Linked DNA regions of Zobellia alginiliquefaciens. The protein of the gene in region 1 interacts with the protein of each later gene in a pairwise test. Links are inferred from orthologs where the notes say so. Each region holds a gene or a part of one and is shown on either strand. Other genes may lie near its edges.

Region 1 (8,033 bases):
CTACGGCCCCTGCAAAAGCACTTCCAAAAGCAATTGCCAAGGCCGGCCTCTCAATAGACGATATAGACTTCTTTGAATTTAACGAAGCCTTTTCTGTAGTCGGTTTGGCCAATATGAAAATATTAGGACTTACAGATACCAATGTAAACGTAAATGGCGGTGCCGTATCCCTAGGACACCCGCTTGGCTGTTCAGGAGCACGTATCCTTATTACGCTCCTCAACGTTTTAGAACAGAATAATGCAAAAATAGGGGCTGCCGCAATATGTAATGGCGGAGGTGGCGCTTCTGCAATAATTGTAGAACGATAAAGAATACCTTCACTCAACCAAACATATGCAATACGGAATTTGTCCCCTAAGTATAGTTTCCGTTCGTGTAAATGCCGATGAAACGTCCGAAATGGTCTCACAATTGGTATATGGCGAACATTTTAAAGTCCTGGAGCGCAGAAAGGCATGGAGCCGCATACGCATTGCTTTTGACAAATTTGAAGGCTGGGTAAGCAATCACCAAATGATTCTGATTTCGGAGGAAGCTTATAAAAATATTGAGTCTTCGGATAAAGTAGGCTACACATCTGATCTTATTTCTTTTGTTGAAACAGAAAATTCAGTACTCTTACCTGTAATCCTAGGCTCCTCTACCAGCAACTGTGCGGTACTTTCTCACTCATTTGACGGTAAGTGTAACGGCCACAAAAAAGACAAGTCACAGCTTATACAGACCGCTTTATTATATCTTAACGCCCCTTATTTATGGGGAGGCAAAACGCCTTTTGGAATTGATGCCGCTGGCTTTACCCAAATGGTCTACAAGATAAACGGATACCGATTGCTTAGAAAAGCAGCAGAACAATCTACCCAAGGGTATGCATTAAGCTTCATTGAAGAAACCGAAGCGGGAGATCTTGCTTTTTTTGATAATAATGAAGGGGAAATATACCATGTTGGCATTATCATGGAGAACAACTACATCATTCATGTAGATGGAAAAGTACGTATTGACCGCATTGACCATACCGGAATCTTTAATAACGAAACAGGGAGTTACACCCACAAACTAAGAGTCATTAAACAGATTGCCTAACATCTATAATTGATAACAACTTACACCATAAAAAAATCCCCTTGGAAATTTCCAAGGGGATTTTTTATTACTTGTTTTGGCTGTAAATTACTCGCCTAACATCTTTTTAATTCTCATAAAGTTCTCATTGTCGCCCATTGCGCCATAGATATTCTTTAATTGAGTTAAGATACCCTGGTTATCAGGGTTCATTTTTAAAGCATCTTCCAATACTGTAGCTCCTTGATTAAAAAGATCATCTTTTTTCTCTTTCAACTCATCGTAACGAGCGATGTCTTTCTTAGAATTACCCAAAGAGTTCATCTCATCAATAAGACCGTTACCTTCGTTTACATAAGTAGTAGAAAGGTTTAACTGCGCATTAGTATACCCAGGATTGATTTCCAAAGCTTTCTTATAAGACGCTCTAGCTTCCTCTAAGTTACCTTGCTCCATATTGATCACACCAATGTTATAATGCAAATCCGGATTGTCCGGAGCTACAGATGCTGCCTCAGCCATTAAAGCTTTAAATTGCTCCTTATCACCCATTTTGTAATACAAATTGGCTTCATTCAAGATAAGGTTAACATCGTTTGGATCGTTAGCTCTTGCCGCTTTATACGCTTCTAAAGCTTTATCATCCTGACCTAATTGCGTATAGATCAAAGCAGTATTCTTAACAATTTCCGCTTTCTTAGAAGGAGATTTCTCGTCTTTAGGATCTTTGTAAGTTCCAGACTTTACCATCAAATCTCTTTGAGTTTTGTCCATTTCTTCTTCCTGACCAGTCTCAACGTTAGTAGCTTTATAAACAACACCACTACCATCATAACCAATTTCTTGCAGCTCGTTATAATACGCCAATGCTTCCTCATAGTGACCACCGTTTACGGCGCTACTTGCGGCATAGTAAAGATAAGAAGTATCCTTTGGGCTAATTTTATAACTGGTATACAACTTTTCGGCAGCTTCTTTAAATTTCTTATTGCCGTTATCCTCTACAGCAGAGTTCACCAAATCGGCACTTAAAGCGGCCATATGTTGTTTGGTTTCGTCACTATATTTAGACTTACCACTAGCATCCTCTACTTCAATAACTTTTTGAAAAGCATCTGCTGCTTTTTTAAAAGCGCTTGCATCACCTTTTTTAGCTAAATCGGCATAAGCTTTACCACTAACAAAGTAGTATTGCGACTGTAACTTAGCATCGGCTCCTGAGATAGAACCCGAAACCGCCTCTAAAGAGCTGCTAGCAGATGCCGCATCTCCGGCTTTCAATGCCTTTTCGGCTGCTTTTATCTCGTTCTTCTGTGCGAATCCTGCCATGCAAAAACAAAGGCTCGCAACTATTAAAAATCTACGTTTCATTTTCAATTTAATTAAATATTAGCGTTATAATTATAGTTAAAATTTATTCTTCTTCGGGTGCTTCTGGCGTATCATTATCAAGAGCCGTGCCATCTTCCTCAGGCTTTACGTCAATATCCAACACATCAGCTTCAGTTAATTCATCCTCATCTTTCATAACCTTTGCTACAGCGGCAATTGAATCGTTTCCTTTTAGGTTTATCAAACGAACCCCTTGAGTTGCTCTTCCCATAACCCTTAAATCCTCCACACTCATACGGATGGCGATACCAGATTTGTTTATAATCATTAAATCATCAGAATCGGAAACATTCTTAAGAGCAACAAGTCCTCCTGTCTTTTCTGTAATGGAAATAGTTTTAACTCCTTTACCACCCCTATTGGTTATACGGTAATCCTCAATATCGGACCGTTTACCATATCCGTTTTCAGAAACAACAAGCAGGTTATCCTCCATATCATGAACGGATACCATACCAATTACCTCATCATTATCATCTGCCAAAGTAATACCACGAACACCAGAGGCATTTCTTCCCATTGGGCGCGTTTTACTTTCTTCAAAACGTATAGCTTTACCAGATTTCAAACCTAAGAAAATTTGGCTTGTACCTGTAGTTAATTTTGCTTCCAACAACTCATCGCCCTCACGAATACCTATGGCATTAATTCCATTTTGTCTTGGTCGCGAGTATTGCTCTAAGCTTGTTTTCTTAACTACACCTTTTTTGGTGGCCATAATAACATAATGACTATTTACATACTCCTCATCCTTAAGATCTTGAGTACAAATAAACGCCTTAACATTATCATCTTGCTCAATATTAATAAGATTCTGAATAGCCCTACCTTTTGAAGTTCTGCTGCCTTCAGGAATTTCATAGACCCTCATCCAGAAACATTTTCCTTTTTGAGTAAAGAAAAGCATGTACTGGTGGTTGGTTCCTACGAAAAGGTATTCTAAGAAATCCTCATTTCTAGTGGATGATGCTTTTTGACCTACACCTCCTCTGTTTTGAGTTTTATATTCGGAAACTGGAGTTCTTTTGATGTATCCGGCATGAGAAATTGTAATCACCACCTGCTCATCTGGAATCATATCCTCGATACTCAAATCCCCACCGGCCATATTTATTTCAGAACGACGCTCATCACCGTATTTATCTTTTATCTCTAAAAGCTCTTCGGTAATGATTTCCATTCTTCGCTCTTTTCTAGCCAAGATATCTTTGAGGTCCGCAATAGTTAAAATAATTTCATCGTATTCGGCACGAAGCTTATCTTGCTCCAGACCGGTCAACTGACGTAATCTCATTTCAACTATAGCCTTCGCCTGAATTTCAGTCAGCTTAAAGCGCTCCATCAGGTTTGTCCTAGCTTCATCTGCGTTAGACGATGCCCTAATAATGGCAATTACTTCGTCAATATTATCCGAAGCAATAATCAAACCTTCTAAAATATGGGCACGAGCCTCTGCTTTTTTAAGCTCAAACTCAGTACGTCTTACCACTACTTCGTGACGGTGTTCCACAAAATAATGAATCATCTCCTTAATGTTCAGCAACTGAGGACGACCGTTTACCAGCGCAATGTTGTTAACACTAAAAGAGTTTTGTAATGCCGTATACTTATATAAGGTATTAAGAACGATGTTTGGTATAGCATCTCGTTTTAAAATATAAACGATACGCATTCCATTTCTATCGGATTCATCTCGAATACTAGAAATACCTTCAATTTTCTTTTCATTGACAAGATCGGCAGTTTTCTTGATCATATCCGCCTTGTTGACCTGATATGGTATCTCTGTAACTATTATGCATTCCCTACCTTGCACTTCCTCAACAACGGCCTTTGCCCTTATCTTAACCCTACCTCTACCGGTATGAAATGCTTCTTTTACACCATCGTAACCGTAAATAGTACCACCTGTTGGAAAATCCGGTGCCTTAATATGGGTCATAATTTCATCGACCTCAATATCATTGTTCTCAATATAGGCTACAGTACCATTTATAACTTCCGTTAAGTTATGTGGCGGCATATTAGTGGCCATACCAACCGCAATACCTGAAGCTCCGTTCACCAATAAGTTAGGAACACGTGTAGGAAGCACTATAGGTTCTTGTAAAGAATCATCAAAGTTTAATTGATGATCTACCGTATCCTTATCTATATCCGCCAACATGTCATCGGCAATTTTTCTCATTCTGGCCTCAGTATAACGCATAGCCGCAGGGCTATCACCATCTACAGACCCAAAGTTACCTTGCCCATCTACGAGCATGTACCGTAAACTCCACTCTTGCGCCATACGCACCATAGAGTCATAAACAGAGGTATCTCCGTGAGGATGGTACTTACCCAGAACCTCACCCACGATACGCGCAGATTTCTTATGTGAGCTAGTAGATCGAACCCCTAACTCATACATTCCATACAACACCCTTCTATGTACCGGCTTTAATCCATCCCTAACGTCAGGTAAAGCACGTGACACAATGACCGACATCGAATAGTCGATGTAAGCAGATTTCATTTCCTCTTCGATGTTAATCGGAATCAATTTTTCTCCTTCTGCCATTTTTAAATCCTAGAATTATTTTAGTTAAAAAACATGCCAATATACACAAAATGATAGCCTTTAAAGCACATACACACTTCTTTATTAAACAATTTATCAACACTTTTTCAAGACCAAAACTTCCTTCTACTTTTACCTCTTAGGTTTTAACCTCATTCCTTTTTCAGTATTTAGGCCAATTTTATCTAATATTAGGTACACTATTTGCGTTAGATTGGTATAGTTTTACTAATTTTATAGATGAAAGGATAAATTTATGGATGATAATTTTTCACCGAGAGTAAAAGACGTAATTGCTTATAGTAAGGAAGAGGCGCTACGGTTAGGCCATGATTTCATTGGTACCGAGCATCTAATGTTGGGGCTTTTACGAGATGGTAACGGCAAAGCAATTAGTATTCTTGACGCTATGGAGGTCGATTTAGATCATCTTAGGCGAAAGGTCGAAATTCTTAGCCCTTCCAACCCTAACCCGAACACTTTACAAAAAGATAAAAAGAACTTGCATTTGACGAGGCAGGCAGAGCGTGCCCTAAAAACCACTTTTTTAGAAGCCAAGCTTTTCCAGAGTTCCTCTATCAATACTGCACACTTACTATTATGCATTTTGAGAAACGAAAATGACCCCACCACAAAACTACTTCACAAACTTAAAGTAGATTATGATGGTGTTAAGGAACAATTTAAATTTATGATTACAAGCGACGATGATATTGTAGATTCACCAACTTCTGAATCTTTCCCTAGCGATAATGATGATACCGAGGGCAAAGAAGGCAGTTTTGGTACTACGGCCGGACAAAAAGGCAATAAAAAATCCAAAACTCCTGTATTGGACAACTTTGGTCGTGATCTAACGCTTATGGCGGAAGAGAACAAACTAGACCCCGTTGTTGGTAGAGAAAAAGAAATTGAACGTGTATCACAGATCCTAAGTAGAAGAAAGAAGAACAATCCTTTATTAATAGGTGAACCCGGTGTGGGTAAAAGTGCTATTGCGGAAGGTTTGGCATTGCGCATTATCAACAAAAAGGTTTCGCGTATTCTTTATAATAAAAGGGTTGTAACCTTAGATTTAGCTTCTCTGGTAGCGGGCACAAAATACCGTGGCCAGTTTGAAGAGCGAATGAAAGCGGTTATGAACGAGCTTGAAAAGAATGATGATGTTATTCTTTTTATTGATGAGATCCATACCATTGTGGGTGCCGGTGGCGCAACGGGTAGCTTGGATGCCTCAAATATGTTCAAACCCGCCTTGGCCAGAGGAGAAATTCAATGTATTGGTGCCACTACACTAGATGAGTACCGCCAATATATTGAGAAGGACGGTGCCCTGGAAAGACGTTTTCAAAAAGTTATTGTAGAACCTACAACGGTTGAAGAAACCATTGAGATTCTTCATAACATAAAAGGAAAATATGAGGATCACCACAATGTAAACTATACAGATGAGGCAATTGTGGCATGTGTAAAATTAACGAACCGTTATATGACGGACCGTTTCTTACCGGACAAAGCTATTGATGCGCTTGATGAAGCCGGTTCCCGTGTTCATATTGTTAATATGGATGTTCCCAAACAGATTCTTGAGCTTGAAAAACAGCTTGAAGATGTTCGTGAACTAAAGAACAGTGTAGTCAAAAAACAGAAATACGAAGAAGCCGCTAAATTGCGAGACGACGAGAAACGTCTTGAAAAAGACTTGGCCAACGCACAGGAGAAATGGGAAGAAGACAGTAAACTGCACAAAGAAACCGTTAGCGAAGATAATGTTGCCGATGTTGTTTCTATGATGAGCGGTATACCGGTCAATAGAATTGCACAAACCGAAAGTAATAAGTTAGCGGAATTACCTAGTCTAATAAAGTCTAATGTAATTGGTCAGGACGATGCTGTTGCCAAGGTTGCAAAAGCGATTCAAAGAAACCGAGCTGGATTAAAAGACCCTAACAAACCTATTGGTTCGTTTATTTTCTTAGGACAGACCGGTGTTGGTAAAACCCAATTGGCAAAAGTACTTGCAAAAGAGCTTTTTGACTCAGAAGATGCGTTGATTCGTATTGACATGAGTGAATACATGGAAAAATTCGCTATTTCTAGGTTAGTAGGTGCACCTCCAGGATATGTTGGTTACGAAGAGGGAGGCCAGTTAACCGAAAAAGTAAGACGTAAGCCTTATTCCGTTATTCTATTGGACGAGGTTGAAAAAGCGCATCCAGACGTGTTCAACATGTTGTTACAAGTATTGGATGATGGTTATCTTACGGATAGTTTAGGACGAAAAATAGATTTTAGAAACTCTATTATCATTATGACCTCTAATATTGGCGCCCGTAAATTGAAAGATTTTGGACAAGGTATCGGTTTTGGAACTTCGGCAATGAAATCCCAAGAAGACAGCCACCAGAAGAGTGTTATTGAAGGTGCGCTTAAAAAAGCGTTTGCTCCTGAGTTTTTAAATAGAATTGATGATGTTATTGTCTTCAATGCTCTAGAAAGAGAAGACATCCATAAAATTATTGACATTGAGCTTCGTAAACTGTTCGCTAGAATTAAAGATATAGGTTACGATTTAAGTTTAACGGACAAGGCAAAAGACTATATTGCGGACAAAGGTTTTGACAAGCAATATGGCGCCAGGCCCTTAAAAAGAGCCATTCAGAAGTATATTGAAGACGCTCTTGCCGAAGAAATAGTAAATTCCAAGCTTGAGGAAGGAGACACTATTATGATGGATCTGGACCAAAAGAAAGAAGAGCTTACTATCGATATTAAAAAAGCAGAAAAATCTTCCAATACATAAACTTAACGTAAGAATTGTTTGCAAAGGGAGTCAATTAAATTGACTCCCTTTTTTCTTATGCTAAAATGCTGACTGTAAGAAAGAAAATACAATACCATTCCAACAACCGCACTATAAACGATATTTACGCTTTTAATCTATTATTTTTCACAATAGATTACGATACATCTACATTCGTCTCAGGACATTATAATATATTTAAAATGA
Region 2 (7,934 bases), 2.7 Mb from region 1 along the record:
GTAATCCAACAATGATTTTTTAAGGTCAATGGAATCAATAGTCTTAAAGGCCACATTACTAATATCAAAATCATTGAGGGAATTTTTGAAGCGCTCCATTAAAGGCACTATTGAGTCTCCATGCGCCAAATCAAAATGTACCACGTGTAATTTTGCATTAAAAGCTTTGGACTCGTTTATTAAGTCCTCCAATGGCTCCTTCTCATCTTCTTGATAATCTACCAAGAACAAAATATTATCCAAATCTCCATCAAAACTAGAGTTACCGGGAACCACAATGACCGGCTTACTGATCTCATCTAATATTTTTAAAGTATTTGTTTCCGTAAACAACTGAAAGAGTCCCGTTTTAGTAATTTGGGTACCCATGACCACCACATCTATCTTATCTTCGCGTTTGTTGATATACTCCGTAAAAGTGTCTATAAAATCTCCTTCCCGTACAATATATTTTACGGACAGACTATCTATTTGCCTGTCATTAAGTATCCCTTCAAAAGGAGGAAATATCTCCTTTTTATTTCTGAAATTTTGGATATCAAGCTCCTCATAAATTTCTTGTTCTTCTTCTGATGATACACTACCTAAATTATAGGCATGAAAAACAATAATTTTCTTGTCCGTCATTTTTGCATAATCAACAGCGTAAAGAAAAGCGTTAAGAGAAACTTCAGAAAAATCAGTAGGAAAAAGTATCCGCCCCATAGTTTTATAGTTTGAAAATATTATACGTAGGTTAAGGTGCTAGGCAATGCGCCTTTTCAATTTAAAAATTAATCGTTTTATCCATACTTAAGATAAAACTTCTTTTATTCAATACAAAGTAAATGGCAGCTACACAGAGGTTGCTAAAAATTTTACGGCAAATACCAATGCAATACTCACTACCAGCCCCACCACAACTTTTACAAGGTCCATACCCAAAGATTTGAACATCTTAGCCCTGGGTTCGTTCTTTCTTAGCATATAATTCAATGCTATTTCACGTCCGGCCAAAACCCCTATAAAAACCCAGGTTGTGCTCATAGGCACATTATTAAGTTCTTTAAAGTAAAACAGGACTACTCCATAAACAAAATCAATAATTGTAGCAGAACGAATATCTACAGTATTGGTTTTAGATTTGATTATACTTTGAATAGCACCACCCTTTGAAGCTATAATATAAGCAAGCAACCCCAAAATGACCACTAATGAAAATATCAGGGAATAGATATCTAGTTGCCGCGGTAAATAGACATAGATATTAGCAAAATCCTGAATCAGCCATTGGGACCAAAGAAAACCGGTAGAACACCACTGCAAGATTGTCCAAAGACGTTCCTGCTGGCTTGTAATAGGGTTTTCAATAAACTTTTTCTCCACCAATTTTGAAATGCCCAAATAAAGCAGAATAGCCGCTGTAAATGCCACTGCATATCCAGAAAGCGATTTAACGACCATATCCGAAAGATTCTTTTCATTAAAAAACGTGAGAATCAAAAAAGACGTACTGACAGGAATTCCCGTACGGGTCAACAACATTAGAATAATAGGAGGCAGCAAGTAGTACCAAGCAAATGGTTCTGGCATAGGATATTTTACCAATCTACCATAAGAAACATCTCCGTTATGAGTGATATATCCAAAAATTAGCGTCGCAGCCAGTATCCCACCTGCAAATAACCACAAAACCCACCATTTCTTTCTTTCATTTGAACTTAAAAAAGTACCCAATGTTTGTATGGTATCATTACCAATAACCGAATACGCGGCCAATATAAAGCCCAAGTACATTACTATGACCGAAAAATCCAATACAGGTTAATTTTAAAATTAGGGTGTAAATAAAGAACAAAAGAAACAAGGATGATATGAATTGTAGATTAATAAATATTTAAATTTTTGACAACTTAACAAAAGAAAGGACCGCAATCATAAATGACTGCGGCCCTCATACCATTATTACTGTTATTACTACTTAGAGTTCGATGCCGTATCTTCTAAAAGAAATTCCGTATAATCTAATATATAAACTCCCAATAGACTCCACTTAAATTTTTCGCCTTCATACTTGGCCTTAAACTTATCGTTATCCATAAACAAAGATTCAAAATGCTCATCAAAATCCTTTTTAGTCAACCATAACACCTTTTCATCACCTTTCTTAATGTAGTATGACTTAGCAATACCTCCTGCTAATTTCATTCCTCCAACCCCAAAGCTAGCTGTTTGCTTAGCCCATGGATCTGAATACACTTCTATAAACTGACTATATTTAGGATTAACGACCTGCATTAAATACTCAGCTTCTTTCTTTTTGTTTTTTAAAGAAACCATCTGATTTGTATACATGGTATACCCTTTGTTCATGTACTTAGAGGCATCGGTTTTACCCCATTTAGTAGCATCGTTCATGAAGTTGGTTTGATTGTTTAATTTTTCAAGTCCAGAAGGAGCCATATACAGATCAACAATTTCCTCGGCCTTAACACGAACTTTTTTACCATCGGGCTTAATGAACTTTATTTCATTAATCTGGCCCTTTTTACGATCTACATCTTTGATGTCCGCTTCTAATTTAGTGCCATCCTTAAGGGTAACATAAGCTGGTTTTTTCCTGGAGTAAGACGAATATGCTGGATCAAAAGCAGCTTGTTGTTCGCGCTCTTTTAAACTTTCTTGTCCAAAACAAACAATGCTGGACATAAATAATACCATGGATACTAATTGTACTTTCATAATAGGGGTTTAGGGTTATTGTACTGCCCCTAAAATAGATCGTCCGCCAAGTGGCGGACGAATATTTGTTGTGAAAACCCTATTTCTTATGCATCAATGTTAGCATAAACGGCATTCTTCTCTATAAACTCTCTTCTTGGAGGAACTTCATCGCCCATTAACATAGAGAACACCCGATCAGTTTCGGTAGCATTGTCTATTTGTATTTGACGTAGTGTTCTAAACTCAGGGTTCATAGTCGTATCCCACAATTGCTCAGCGTTCATCTCACCAAGACCTTTGTATCGTTGAATACTCACACCCCCACTATAGCTATCCGCTATTTCATCTCGTTCTTTATCACTCCAAGCGTATCTCTTTTTCTGCCCTTTTTTAACCAAGTACAAAGGTGGGGTGGCTATATAAACATGACCACTTTCTATAAGCTCGCGCATATATCTAAAGAAAAAGGTCAAAATAAGAGTTTCAATGTGACTACCATCAACATCGGCATCACACATGATGACCACTTTATGGTAGCGGAGCTTCTCAAGATTCAAGGCTTTACTATCTTCCTCTGTTCCAATAGTAACCCCTAGTGCGGTGTAGATATTTTTAATCTCCTCGTTTTCAAATACCTTGTGCTGCATGGCTTTTTCAACGTTTAGAATCTTACCTCTTAAAGGCAAAATAGCCTGAAACTTACGGTCACGTCCCATTTTTGCCGTACCGCCCGCAGAATCACCCTCAACAAGGAATACCTCACATTGCGCTGGATCTTGTTCGGAACAATCCGACAATTTACCAGGAAGACCACCAATACTCATGACCGTCTTACGCTGTACCATTTCACGTGCCTTTGTAGCCGCATGACGTGCTTGTGCCGCAAGTATTACTTTTTGAACTATTATCTTAGCATCATCTGGATGTTCCTCTAAATAATCGGACAACATCTCTGACACCGCTTGTGAAACCGCCGAAGAAACCTCACGGTTACCTAGTTTAGTCTTAGTCTGACCCTCAAATTGTGGCTCGGCAACTTTAACCGAAACAATTGCGGTAAGGCCTTCTCTAAAATCATCTCCCTGAACCTCGAACTTTAATTTCTCGAGCATTCCCGAAGCATCGGCATATTTTTTAAGTGTAGTTGTAAGACCACGTCTAAAACCCGAAAGGTGTGTCCCCCCTTCATGGGTATTAATATTATTTACGTAGGAGTGCAGATTTTCCGTATAGCTCGTGTTATAAATCATGGCAACCTCAACAGGAATATCGTTTTTCTCACCTTCCATAGAAATTACGCTCTGGATTAAAGGCTCACGGTTACCATCTAAAAACTTAACAAACTCTTTAAGGCCTTCATTTGAGAAAAATGTTTCGGAAAGAAACTCTCCTTTATCATCTTTCTGTCTTCTATCCGTAATACTAATAGTTACCCCTTTGTTTAAGAACGAAAGCTCACGCATTCTATTCGCCAAAGTTTCGTAACTATATTCTATGCTTTGCTGAAAAATTTGGTCATCCGGATGAAAAGTAACCATTGTACCTCTTTCCTCAGTTTCACCGATACTCTTAACAGGATACATTGCTTTTCCACGCTCATACTCTTGCTCCCAAATTTTCCCGTCTCTATAAACGGTTGCCTTCAAGTTGTCAGAAAGTGCATTCACAACAGAAACACCAACACCGTGAAGTCCACCAGAAACTTTATAAGAATCTTTATCGAACTTACCACCAGCTCCAATTTTGGTCATAACCACCTCTAGGGCAGAAATACCTTCCTTTTTATGAAGATCTACCGGAATACCCCTACCATTATCACGAGTGGTAATGGAGTTATCTTCGTTTATGACTACACTAATAGAGTCACAGTGACCGCCCATAGCTTCATCTATGGAGTTATCTACTACCTCATACACCAAGTGGTGCAGACCTCTAACGCCCACATCACCAATATACATTGATGGACGCATACGCACATGTTCCATCCCCTCAAGGGCCTGGATACTGTCCGCCGAATATTGTTTTTTGTTTTCTTCTTTATTTGCTTCTTCGCTCATAAAATTAACTAGTTGTTAGACTTAATTTTTGGCAATCTCACAAATATAGGCAAAACCCCATAAAATATGGGGTTTTGAGAATTGTGATACCTCTAAGTTATCAACAAAAATTGTGGAAAATTACATATACAGAATACCTTCTTCAATTACTGATATTTAAACCTTAAGTTACTCAAATTCAAATCCTAAAATTTGAATATTTTATCAGCATAAGCACTCCAAATTTACGTCATTCCTCAAATTATAAAATAATACCTGTTGTCTTTTCCGCTTTAGGGCACATACAAAAAGACCTGCCGAATGCTTTGCAAACAACAGGTCTATTCTAAGCTAATTACAAGTAAAGATCCATACCCGCTCTAGTAGGCATCATCGTGAACGTTTGCCACAGCTCTACCAGATGGATCGTTCATGTTTTTGAAGGCTTCATCCCATTCCAACGCTATTTGCGTACTACAAGCAACCGAAGCTTCTTGAGGCACACATAACGCCGCTGCATCCGATGGGAAATGAGATTCAAATATAGAACGATAGTAAAATTCTTCTTTTGATGTTGGTGTTTGTAATGGGAACCTAAACTTGGCATTTGCCAATTGTTCATCAGAGACCTCTGTGTTTACAACTTCTTTTAAAGTATCGATCCAGCTATACCCTACACCGTCAGAAAACTGTTCTTTCTGTCTCCATGCCACACTTTCCGGTAACATATCTTCAAAAGCTTTACGAACTACCCATTTCTCCATGCGCTCCCCATTGATCATTTTATCCTGTGGGTTGATGCGCATAGCTACATCCATAAATTCTTTATCCAAGAACGGTACACGACCTTCAATTCCCCAAGATGCCAATGATTTGTTTGCTCGTAAGCAATCGTACATATGTAGTTTACTTAACTTACGTACAGTCTCTTCATGAAACTCTTGAGCATTTGGAGCTTTGTGAAAGTAAAGGTAGCCGCCAAAAAGCTCATCCGCTCCTTCTCCTGAAAGGACCATTTTTATCCCCATAGATTTAATCACCCGCGCCATAAGATACATAGGAGTGGAGGCTCTAATGGTAGTTATATCATAGGTCTCCAAGTTATAAACCACGTCTTTAATGGCATCTAGACCTTCTTGAATCGTAAATTTGATTTCATGGTGAACCGTACCGATGTGATCGGCTACTTTCTGAGCGGCAGCCAAATCCGGAGAACCTTCAAGACCCACTGAGAAAGAGTGCAACTGAGGCCACCATGCATCTGTAGTATCACCTGATTCTATACGTTTTTGAGCATATTTCTTTGCTATCGCGGATGTAACCGAAGAATCCAAACCTCCCGAAAGCAATACCCCATAAGGCACATCTGACATTAACTGACGGTGTACAGCTGCTTCTAAGGCTTCTTTAATTTCTTGAATGCTCGTTTCGTTTTCCTTAACGGCATCATACTCCATCCAATCTCTGGAATACCATTTTTTGAACTCCCCGTCTTCACTGCTTAAATAGTGTCCTGGAGGAAACAGTTGAATTTTAGTACAGGTTCCTTCCAAAGCTTTCAATTCTGAAGCCACATAGAATGTTCCGTTTTGATCCCACCCAATATATAATGGAATGATACCCATATGATCACGTGCCACAAAATAAGAATCGTTCTCGGTATCATAAATAGCGAAACCAAAAATACCGTTCATCTCATCTAAGAAATCTGCTCCTTTTTCTTTGTAAAGGGCTAAAATAACTTCACAATCAGATTCCGTCTGAAAATTATATTTTCCTTCAAATTGCTTACGCAATTCTCTATGGTTATAGATTTCGCCGTTAGCGGCCAAAACCAATTTCTTATCTTCACTATATAACGGCTGTGTACCGGAAGCTGGATCAACAATAGCCAAACGCTCATGCGCTAAAATGGCTTTTTCATCTGCATAAATCCCACTCCAATCCGGACCACGGTGACGTATTTTCTTAGACATCTCCAATAACTGGGGTCTTAAAACATCTGAACTTTCCTTTAAATCAAATGCACATACAATTCCACACATAACTCTTTGTTTATTTCTAATTTGAAGTCAAAAATGCGACTAAACTTTCAATTATAAAACATATACACCTATATTGATTTCATTTTATAATATTAATTCACAATTCAACATCAATACATCACTATTTTATATTTTTTGGATAAAAAATCAAACGTTCTGTAAGTAGCGTAAAAATTAACGACTTTTTAGTAGATTTAAATTTCAATACTAACTAGTTTTAGCCCAAAACAAACACGATTATGAAAAAAGTACTTTTTATTGTTTTGATGGCATTTGCCATGACCATCTCAACCGACGCATTAGCTCAAAAATTTAGTGGATTGGATAAAAGTCCTATGGATATGGCCGCTTATCCAAACGATTACAAGGTATCCTCAAAAACTGCCCGTATTATTTATAGCCGTCCACAGTTGAAAGGACGTTCGCTTTCTGAACTTGCCCCTGCTGGAAAAGTATGGCGTACTGGTGCTAACGAAGCAGCCGAGATTACTTTTTACTCTGATGTGGATTTTGGAGGAAAACAAATTAAAGCCGGAACTTACTCTATTTTCACTATACCAAGTAGTGGCGAGTGGACCGTTGTTCTTAATAAAAACCTGAACCAATGGGGCGCTTATTCTTATGATGAAACCGCAGATGTTGCCCGTGTTACTGTACCAAGCGCAGAAGATTCTACTTCTCTAGAAGAATTTTCTATTGCTTTCAAAGAAGCAGGAGCTGGTTTTGAAATGGTAATGGGATGGGACAAAACAAGAGTTGCCGTACCTATTACAGCTTCAAAAATGTAACATATCCTGAAACCTATAGTATAAAAAAAACCGAAGCTTTACAGCTTCGGTTTTTTTATGCAGTAATTTCTTGGGCTATCTTGTTTTTCCATTTATAAAGGTTTGTTCCGCCATAATACTGGGAATCTCTTCAACAGGAACCGTCATCATATCCTTATCATAAATAACAAAATCCGCAAACTTCCCTCGTTCTATACTTCCCTTTTCCTCTTCCTCAAAGTTAGAATAGGCAGCCCAAATGGTCATACCGCGTAATGCTTCTTCCCTGGATAGTGCATCTTGCTTTTGAAAACCACCTTCAGGATACCCTTCAACATCTTTTCTAGTAATGGCCGCGTAAAATGTCAAAAACGGACTCACCT

The links.
Region 2: the proteins of gyrA (region 1) and gyrB interact in binary tests that used the Escherichia coli proteins (3 or more experiments, as listed by UniProt). The link is inferred for Zobellia alginiliquefaciens from one-to-one orthologs.

Annotation. Positions count from the first base shown.
Region 1 is NZ_CP119758.1:3,493,244-3,501,276, reverse strand. Bases 2,254-5,325 are described here. They hold gyrA (DNA gyrase subunit A), read right to left. Parts: upstream 5,024-5,325; coding sequence 2,483-5,023; downstream 2,254-2,482. Other genes in these bases: P0077_RS14705 (ATP-dependent Clp protease ATP-binding subunit), read left to right, coding at 5,280-5,325; P0077_RS14715 (tetratricopeptide repeat protein), read right to left, coding at 2,254-2,439. Also shown: P0077_RS14725 (acetyl-CoA C-acyltransferase), read left to right, coding at 1-311; P0077_RS14720 (C40 family peptidase), read left to right, coding at 337-1,089; more of P0077_RS14715, read right to left, coding at 1,177-2,253; more of P0077_RS14705, read left to right, coding at 5,326-7,826; P0077_RS14700 (STAS/SEC14 domain-containing protein), read left to right, coding at 8,030-8,033. UniProt on the Escherichia coli protein: A type II topoisomerase that negatively supercoils closed circular double-stranded (ds) DNA in an ATP-dependent manner to maintain chromosomes in an underwound state.
Region 2 is NZ_CP119758.1:786,198-794,131, forward strand. The notes cover bases 2,285-5,257. They hold gyrB (DNA topoisomerase (ATP-hydrolyzing) subunit B), read right to left. Parts: upstream 4,761-5,257; coding sequence 2,808-4,760; downstream 2,285-2,807. Other genes in these bases: P0077_RS03320 (F0F1 ATP synthase subunit delta), read right to left, coding at 2,285-2,721; asnB (asparagine synthase B), read right to left, coding at 5,120-5,257. In the rest of the region: P0077_RS03310 (universal stress protein), read right to left, coding at 1-705; P0077_RS03315 (hypothetical protein), read right to left, coding at 835-1,797; more of P0077_RS03320, read right to left, coding at 1,957-2,284; more of asnB, read right to left, coding at 5,258-6,784; P0077_RS03335 (DUF2911 domain-containing protein), read left to right, coding at 7,024-7,572; P0077_RS03340 (amidohydrolase), read right to left, coding at 7,648-7,934. UniProt on the Escherichia coli protein: DNA gyrase negatively supercoils closed circular double-stranded DNA in an ATP-dependent manner to maintain chromosomes in an underwound state.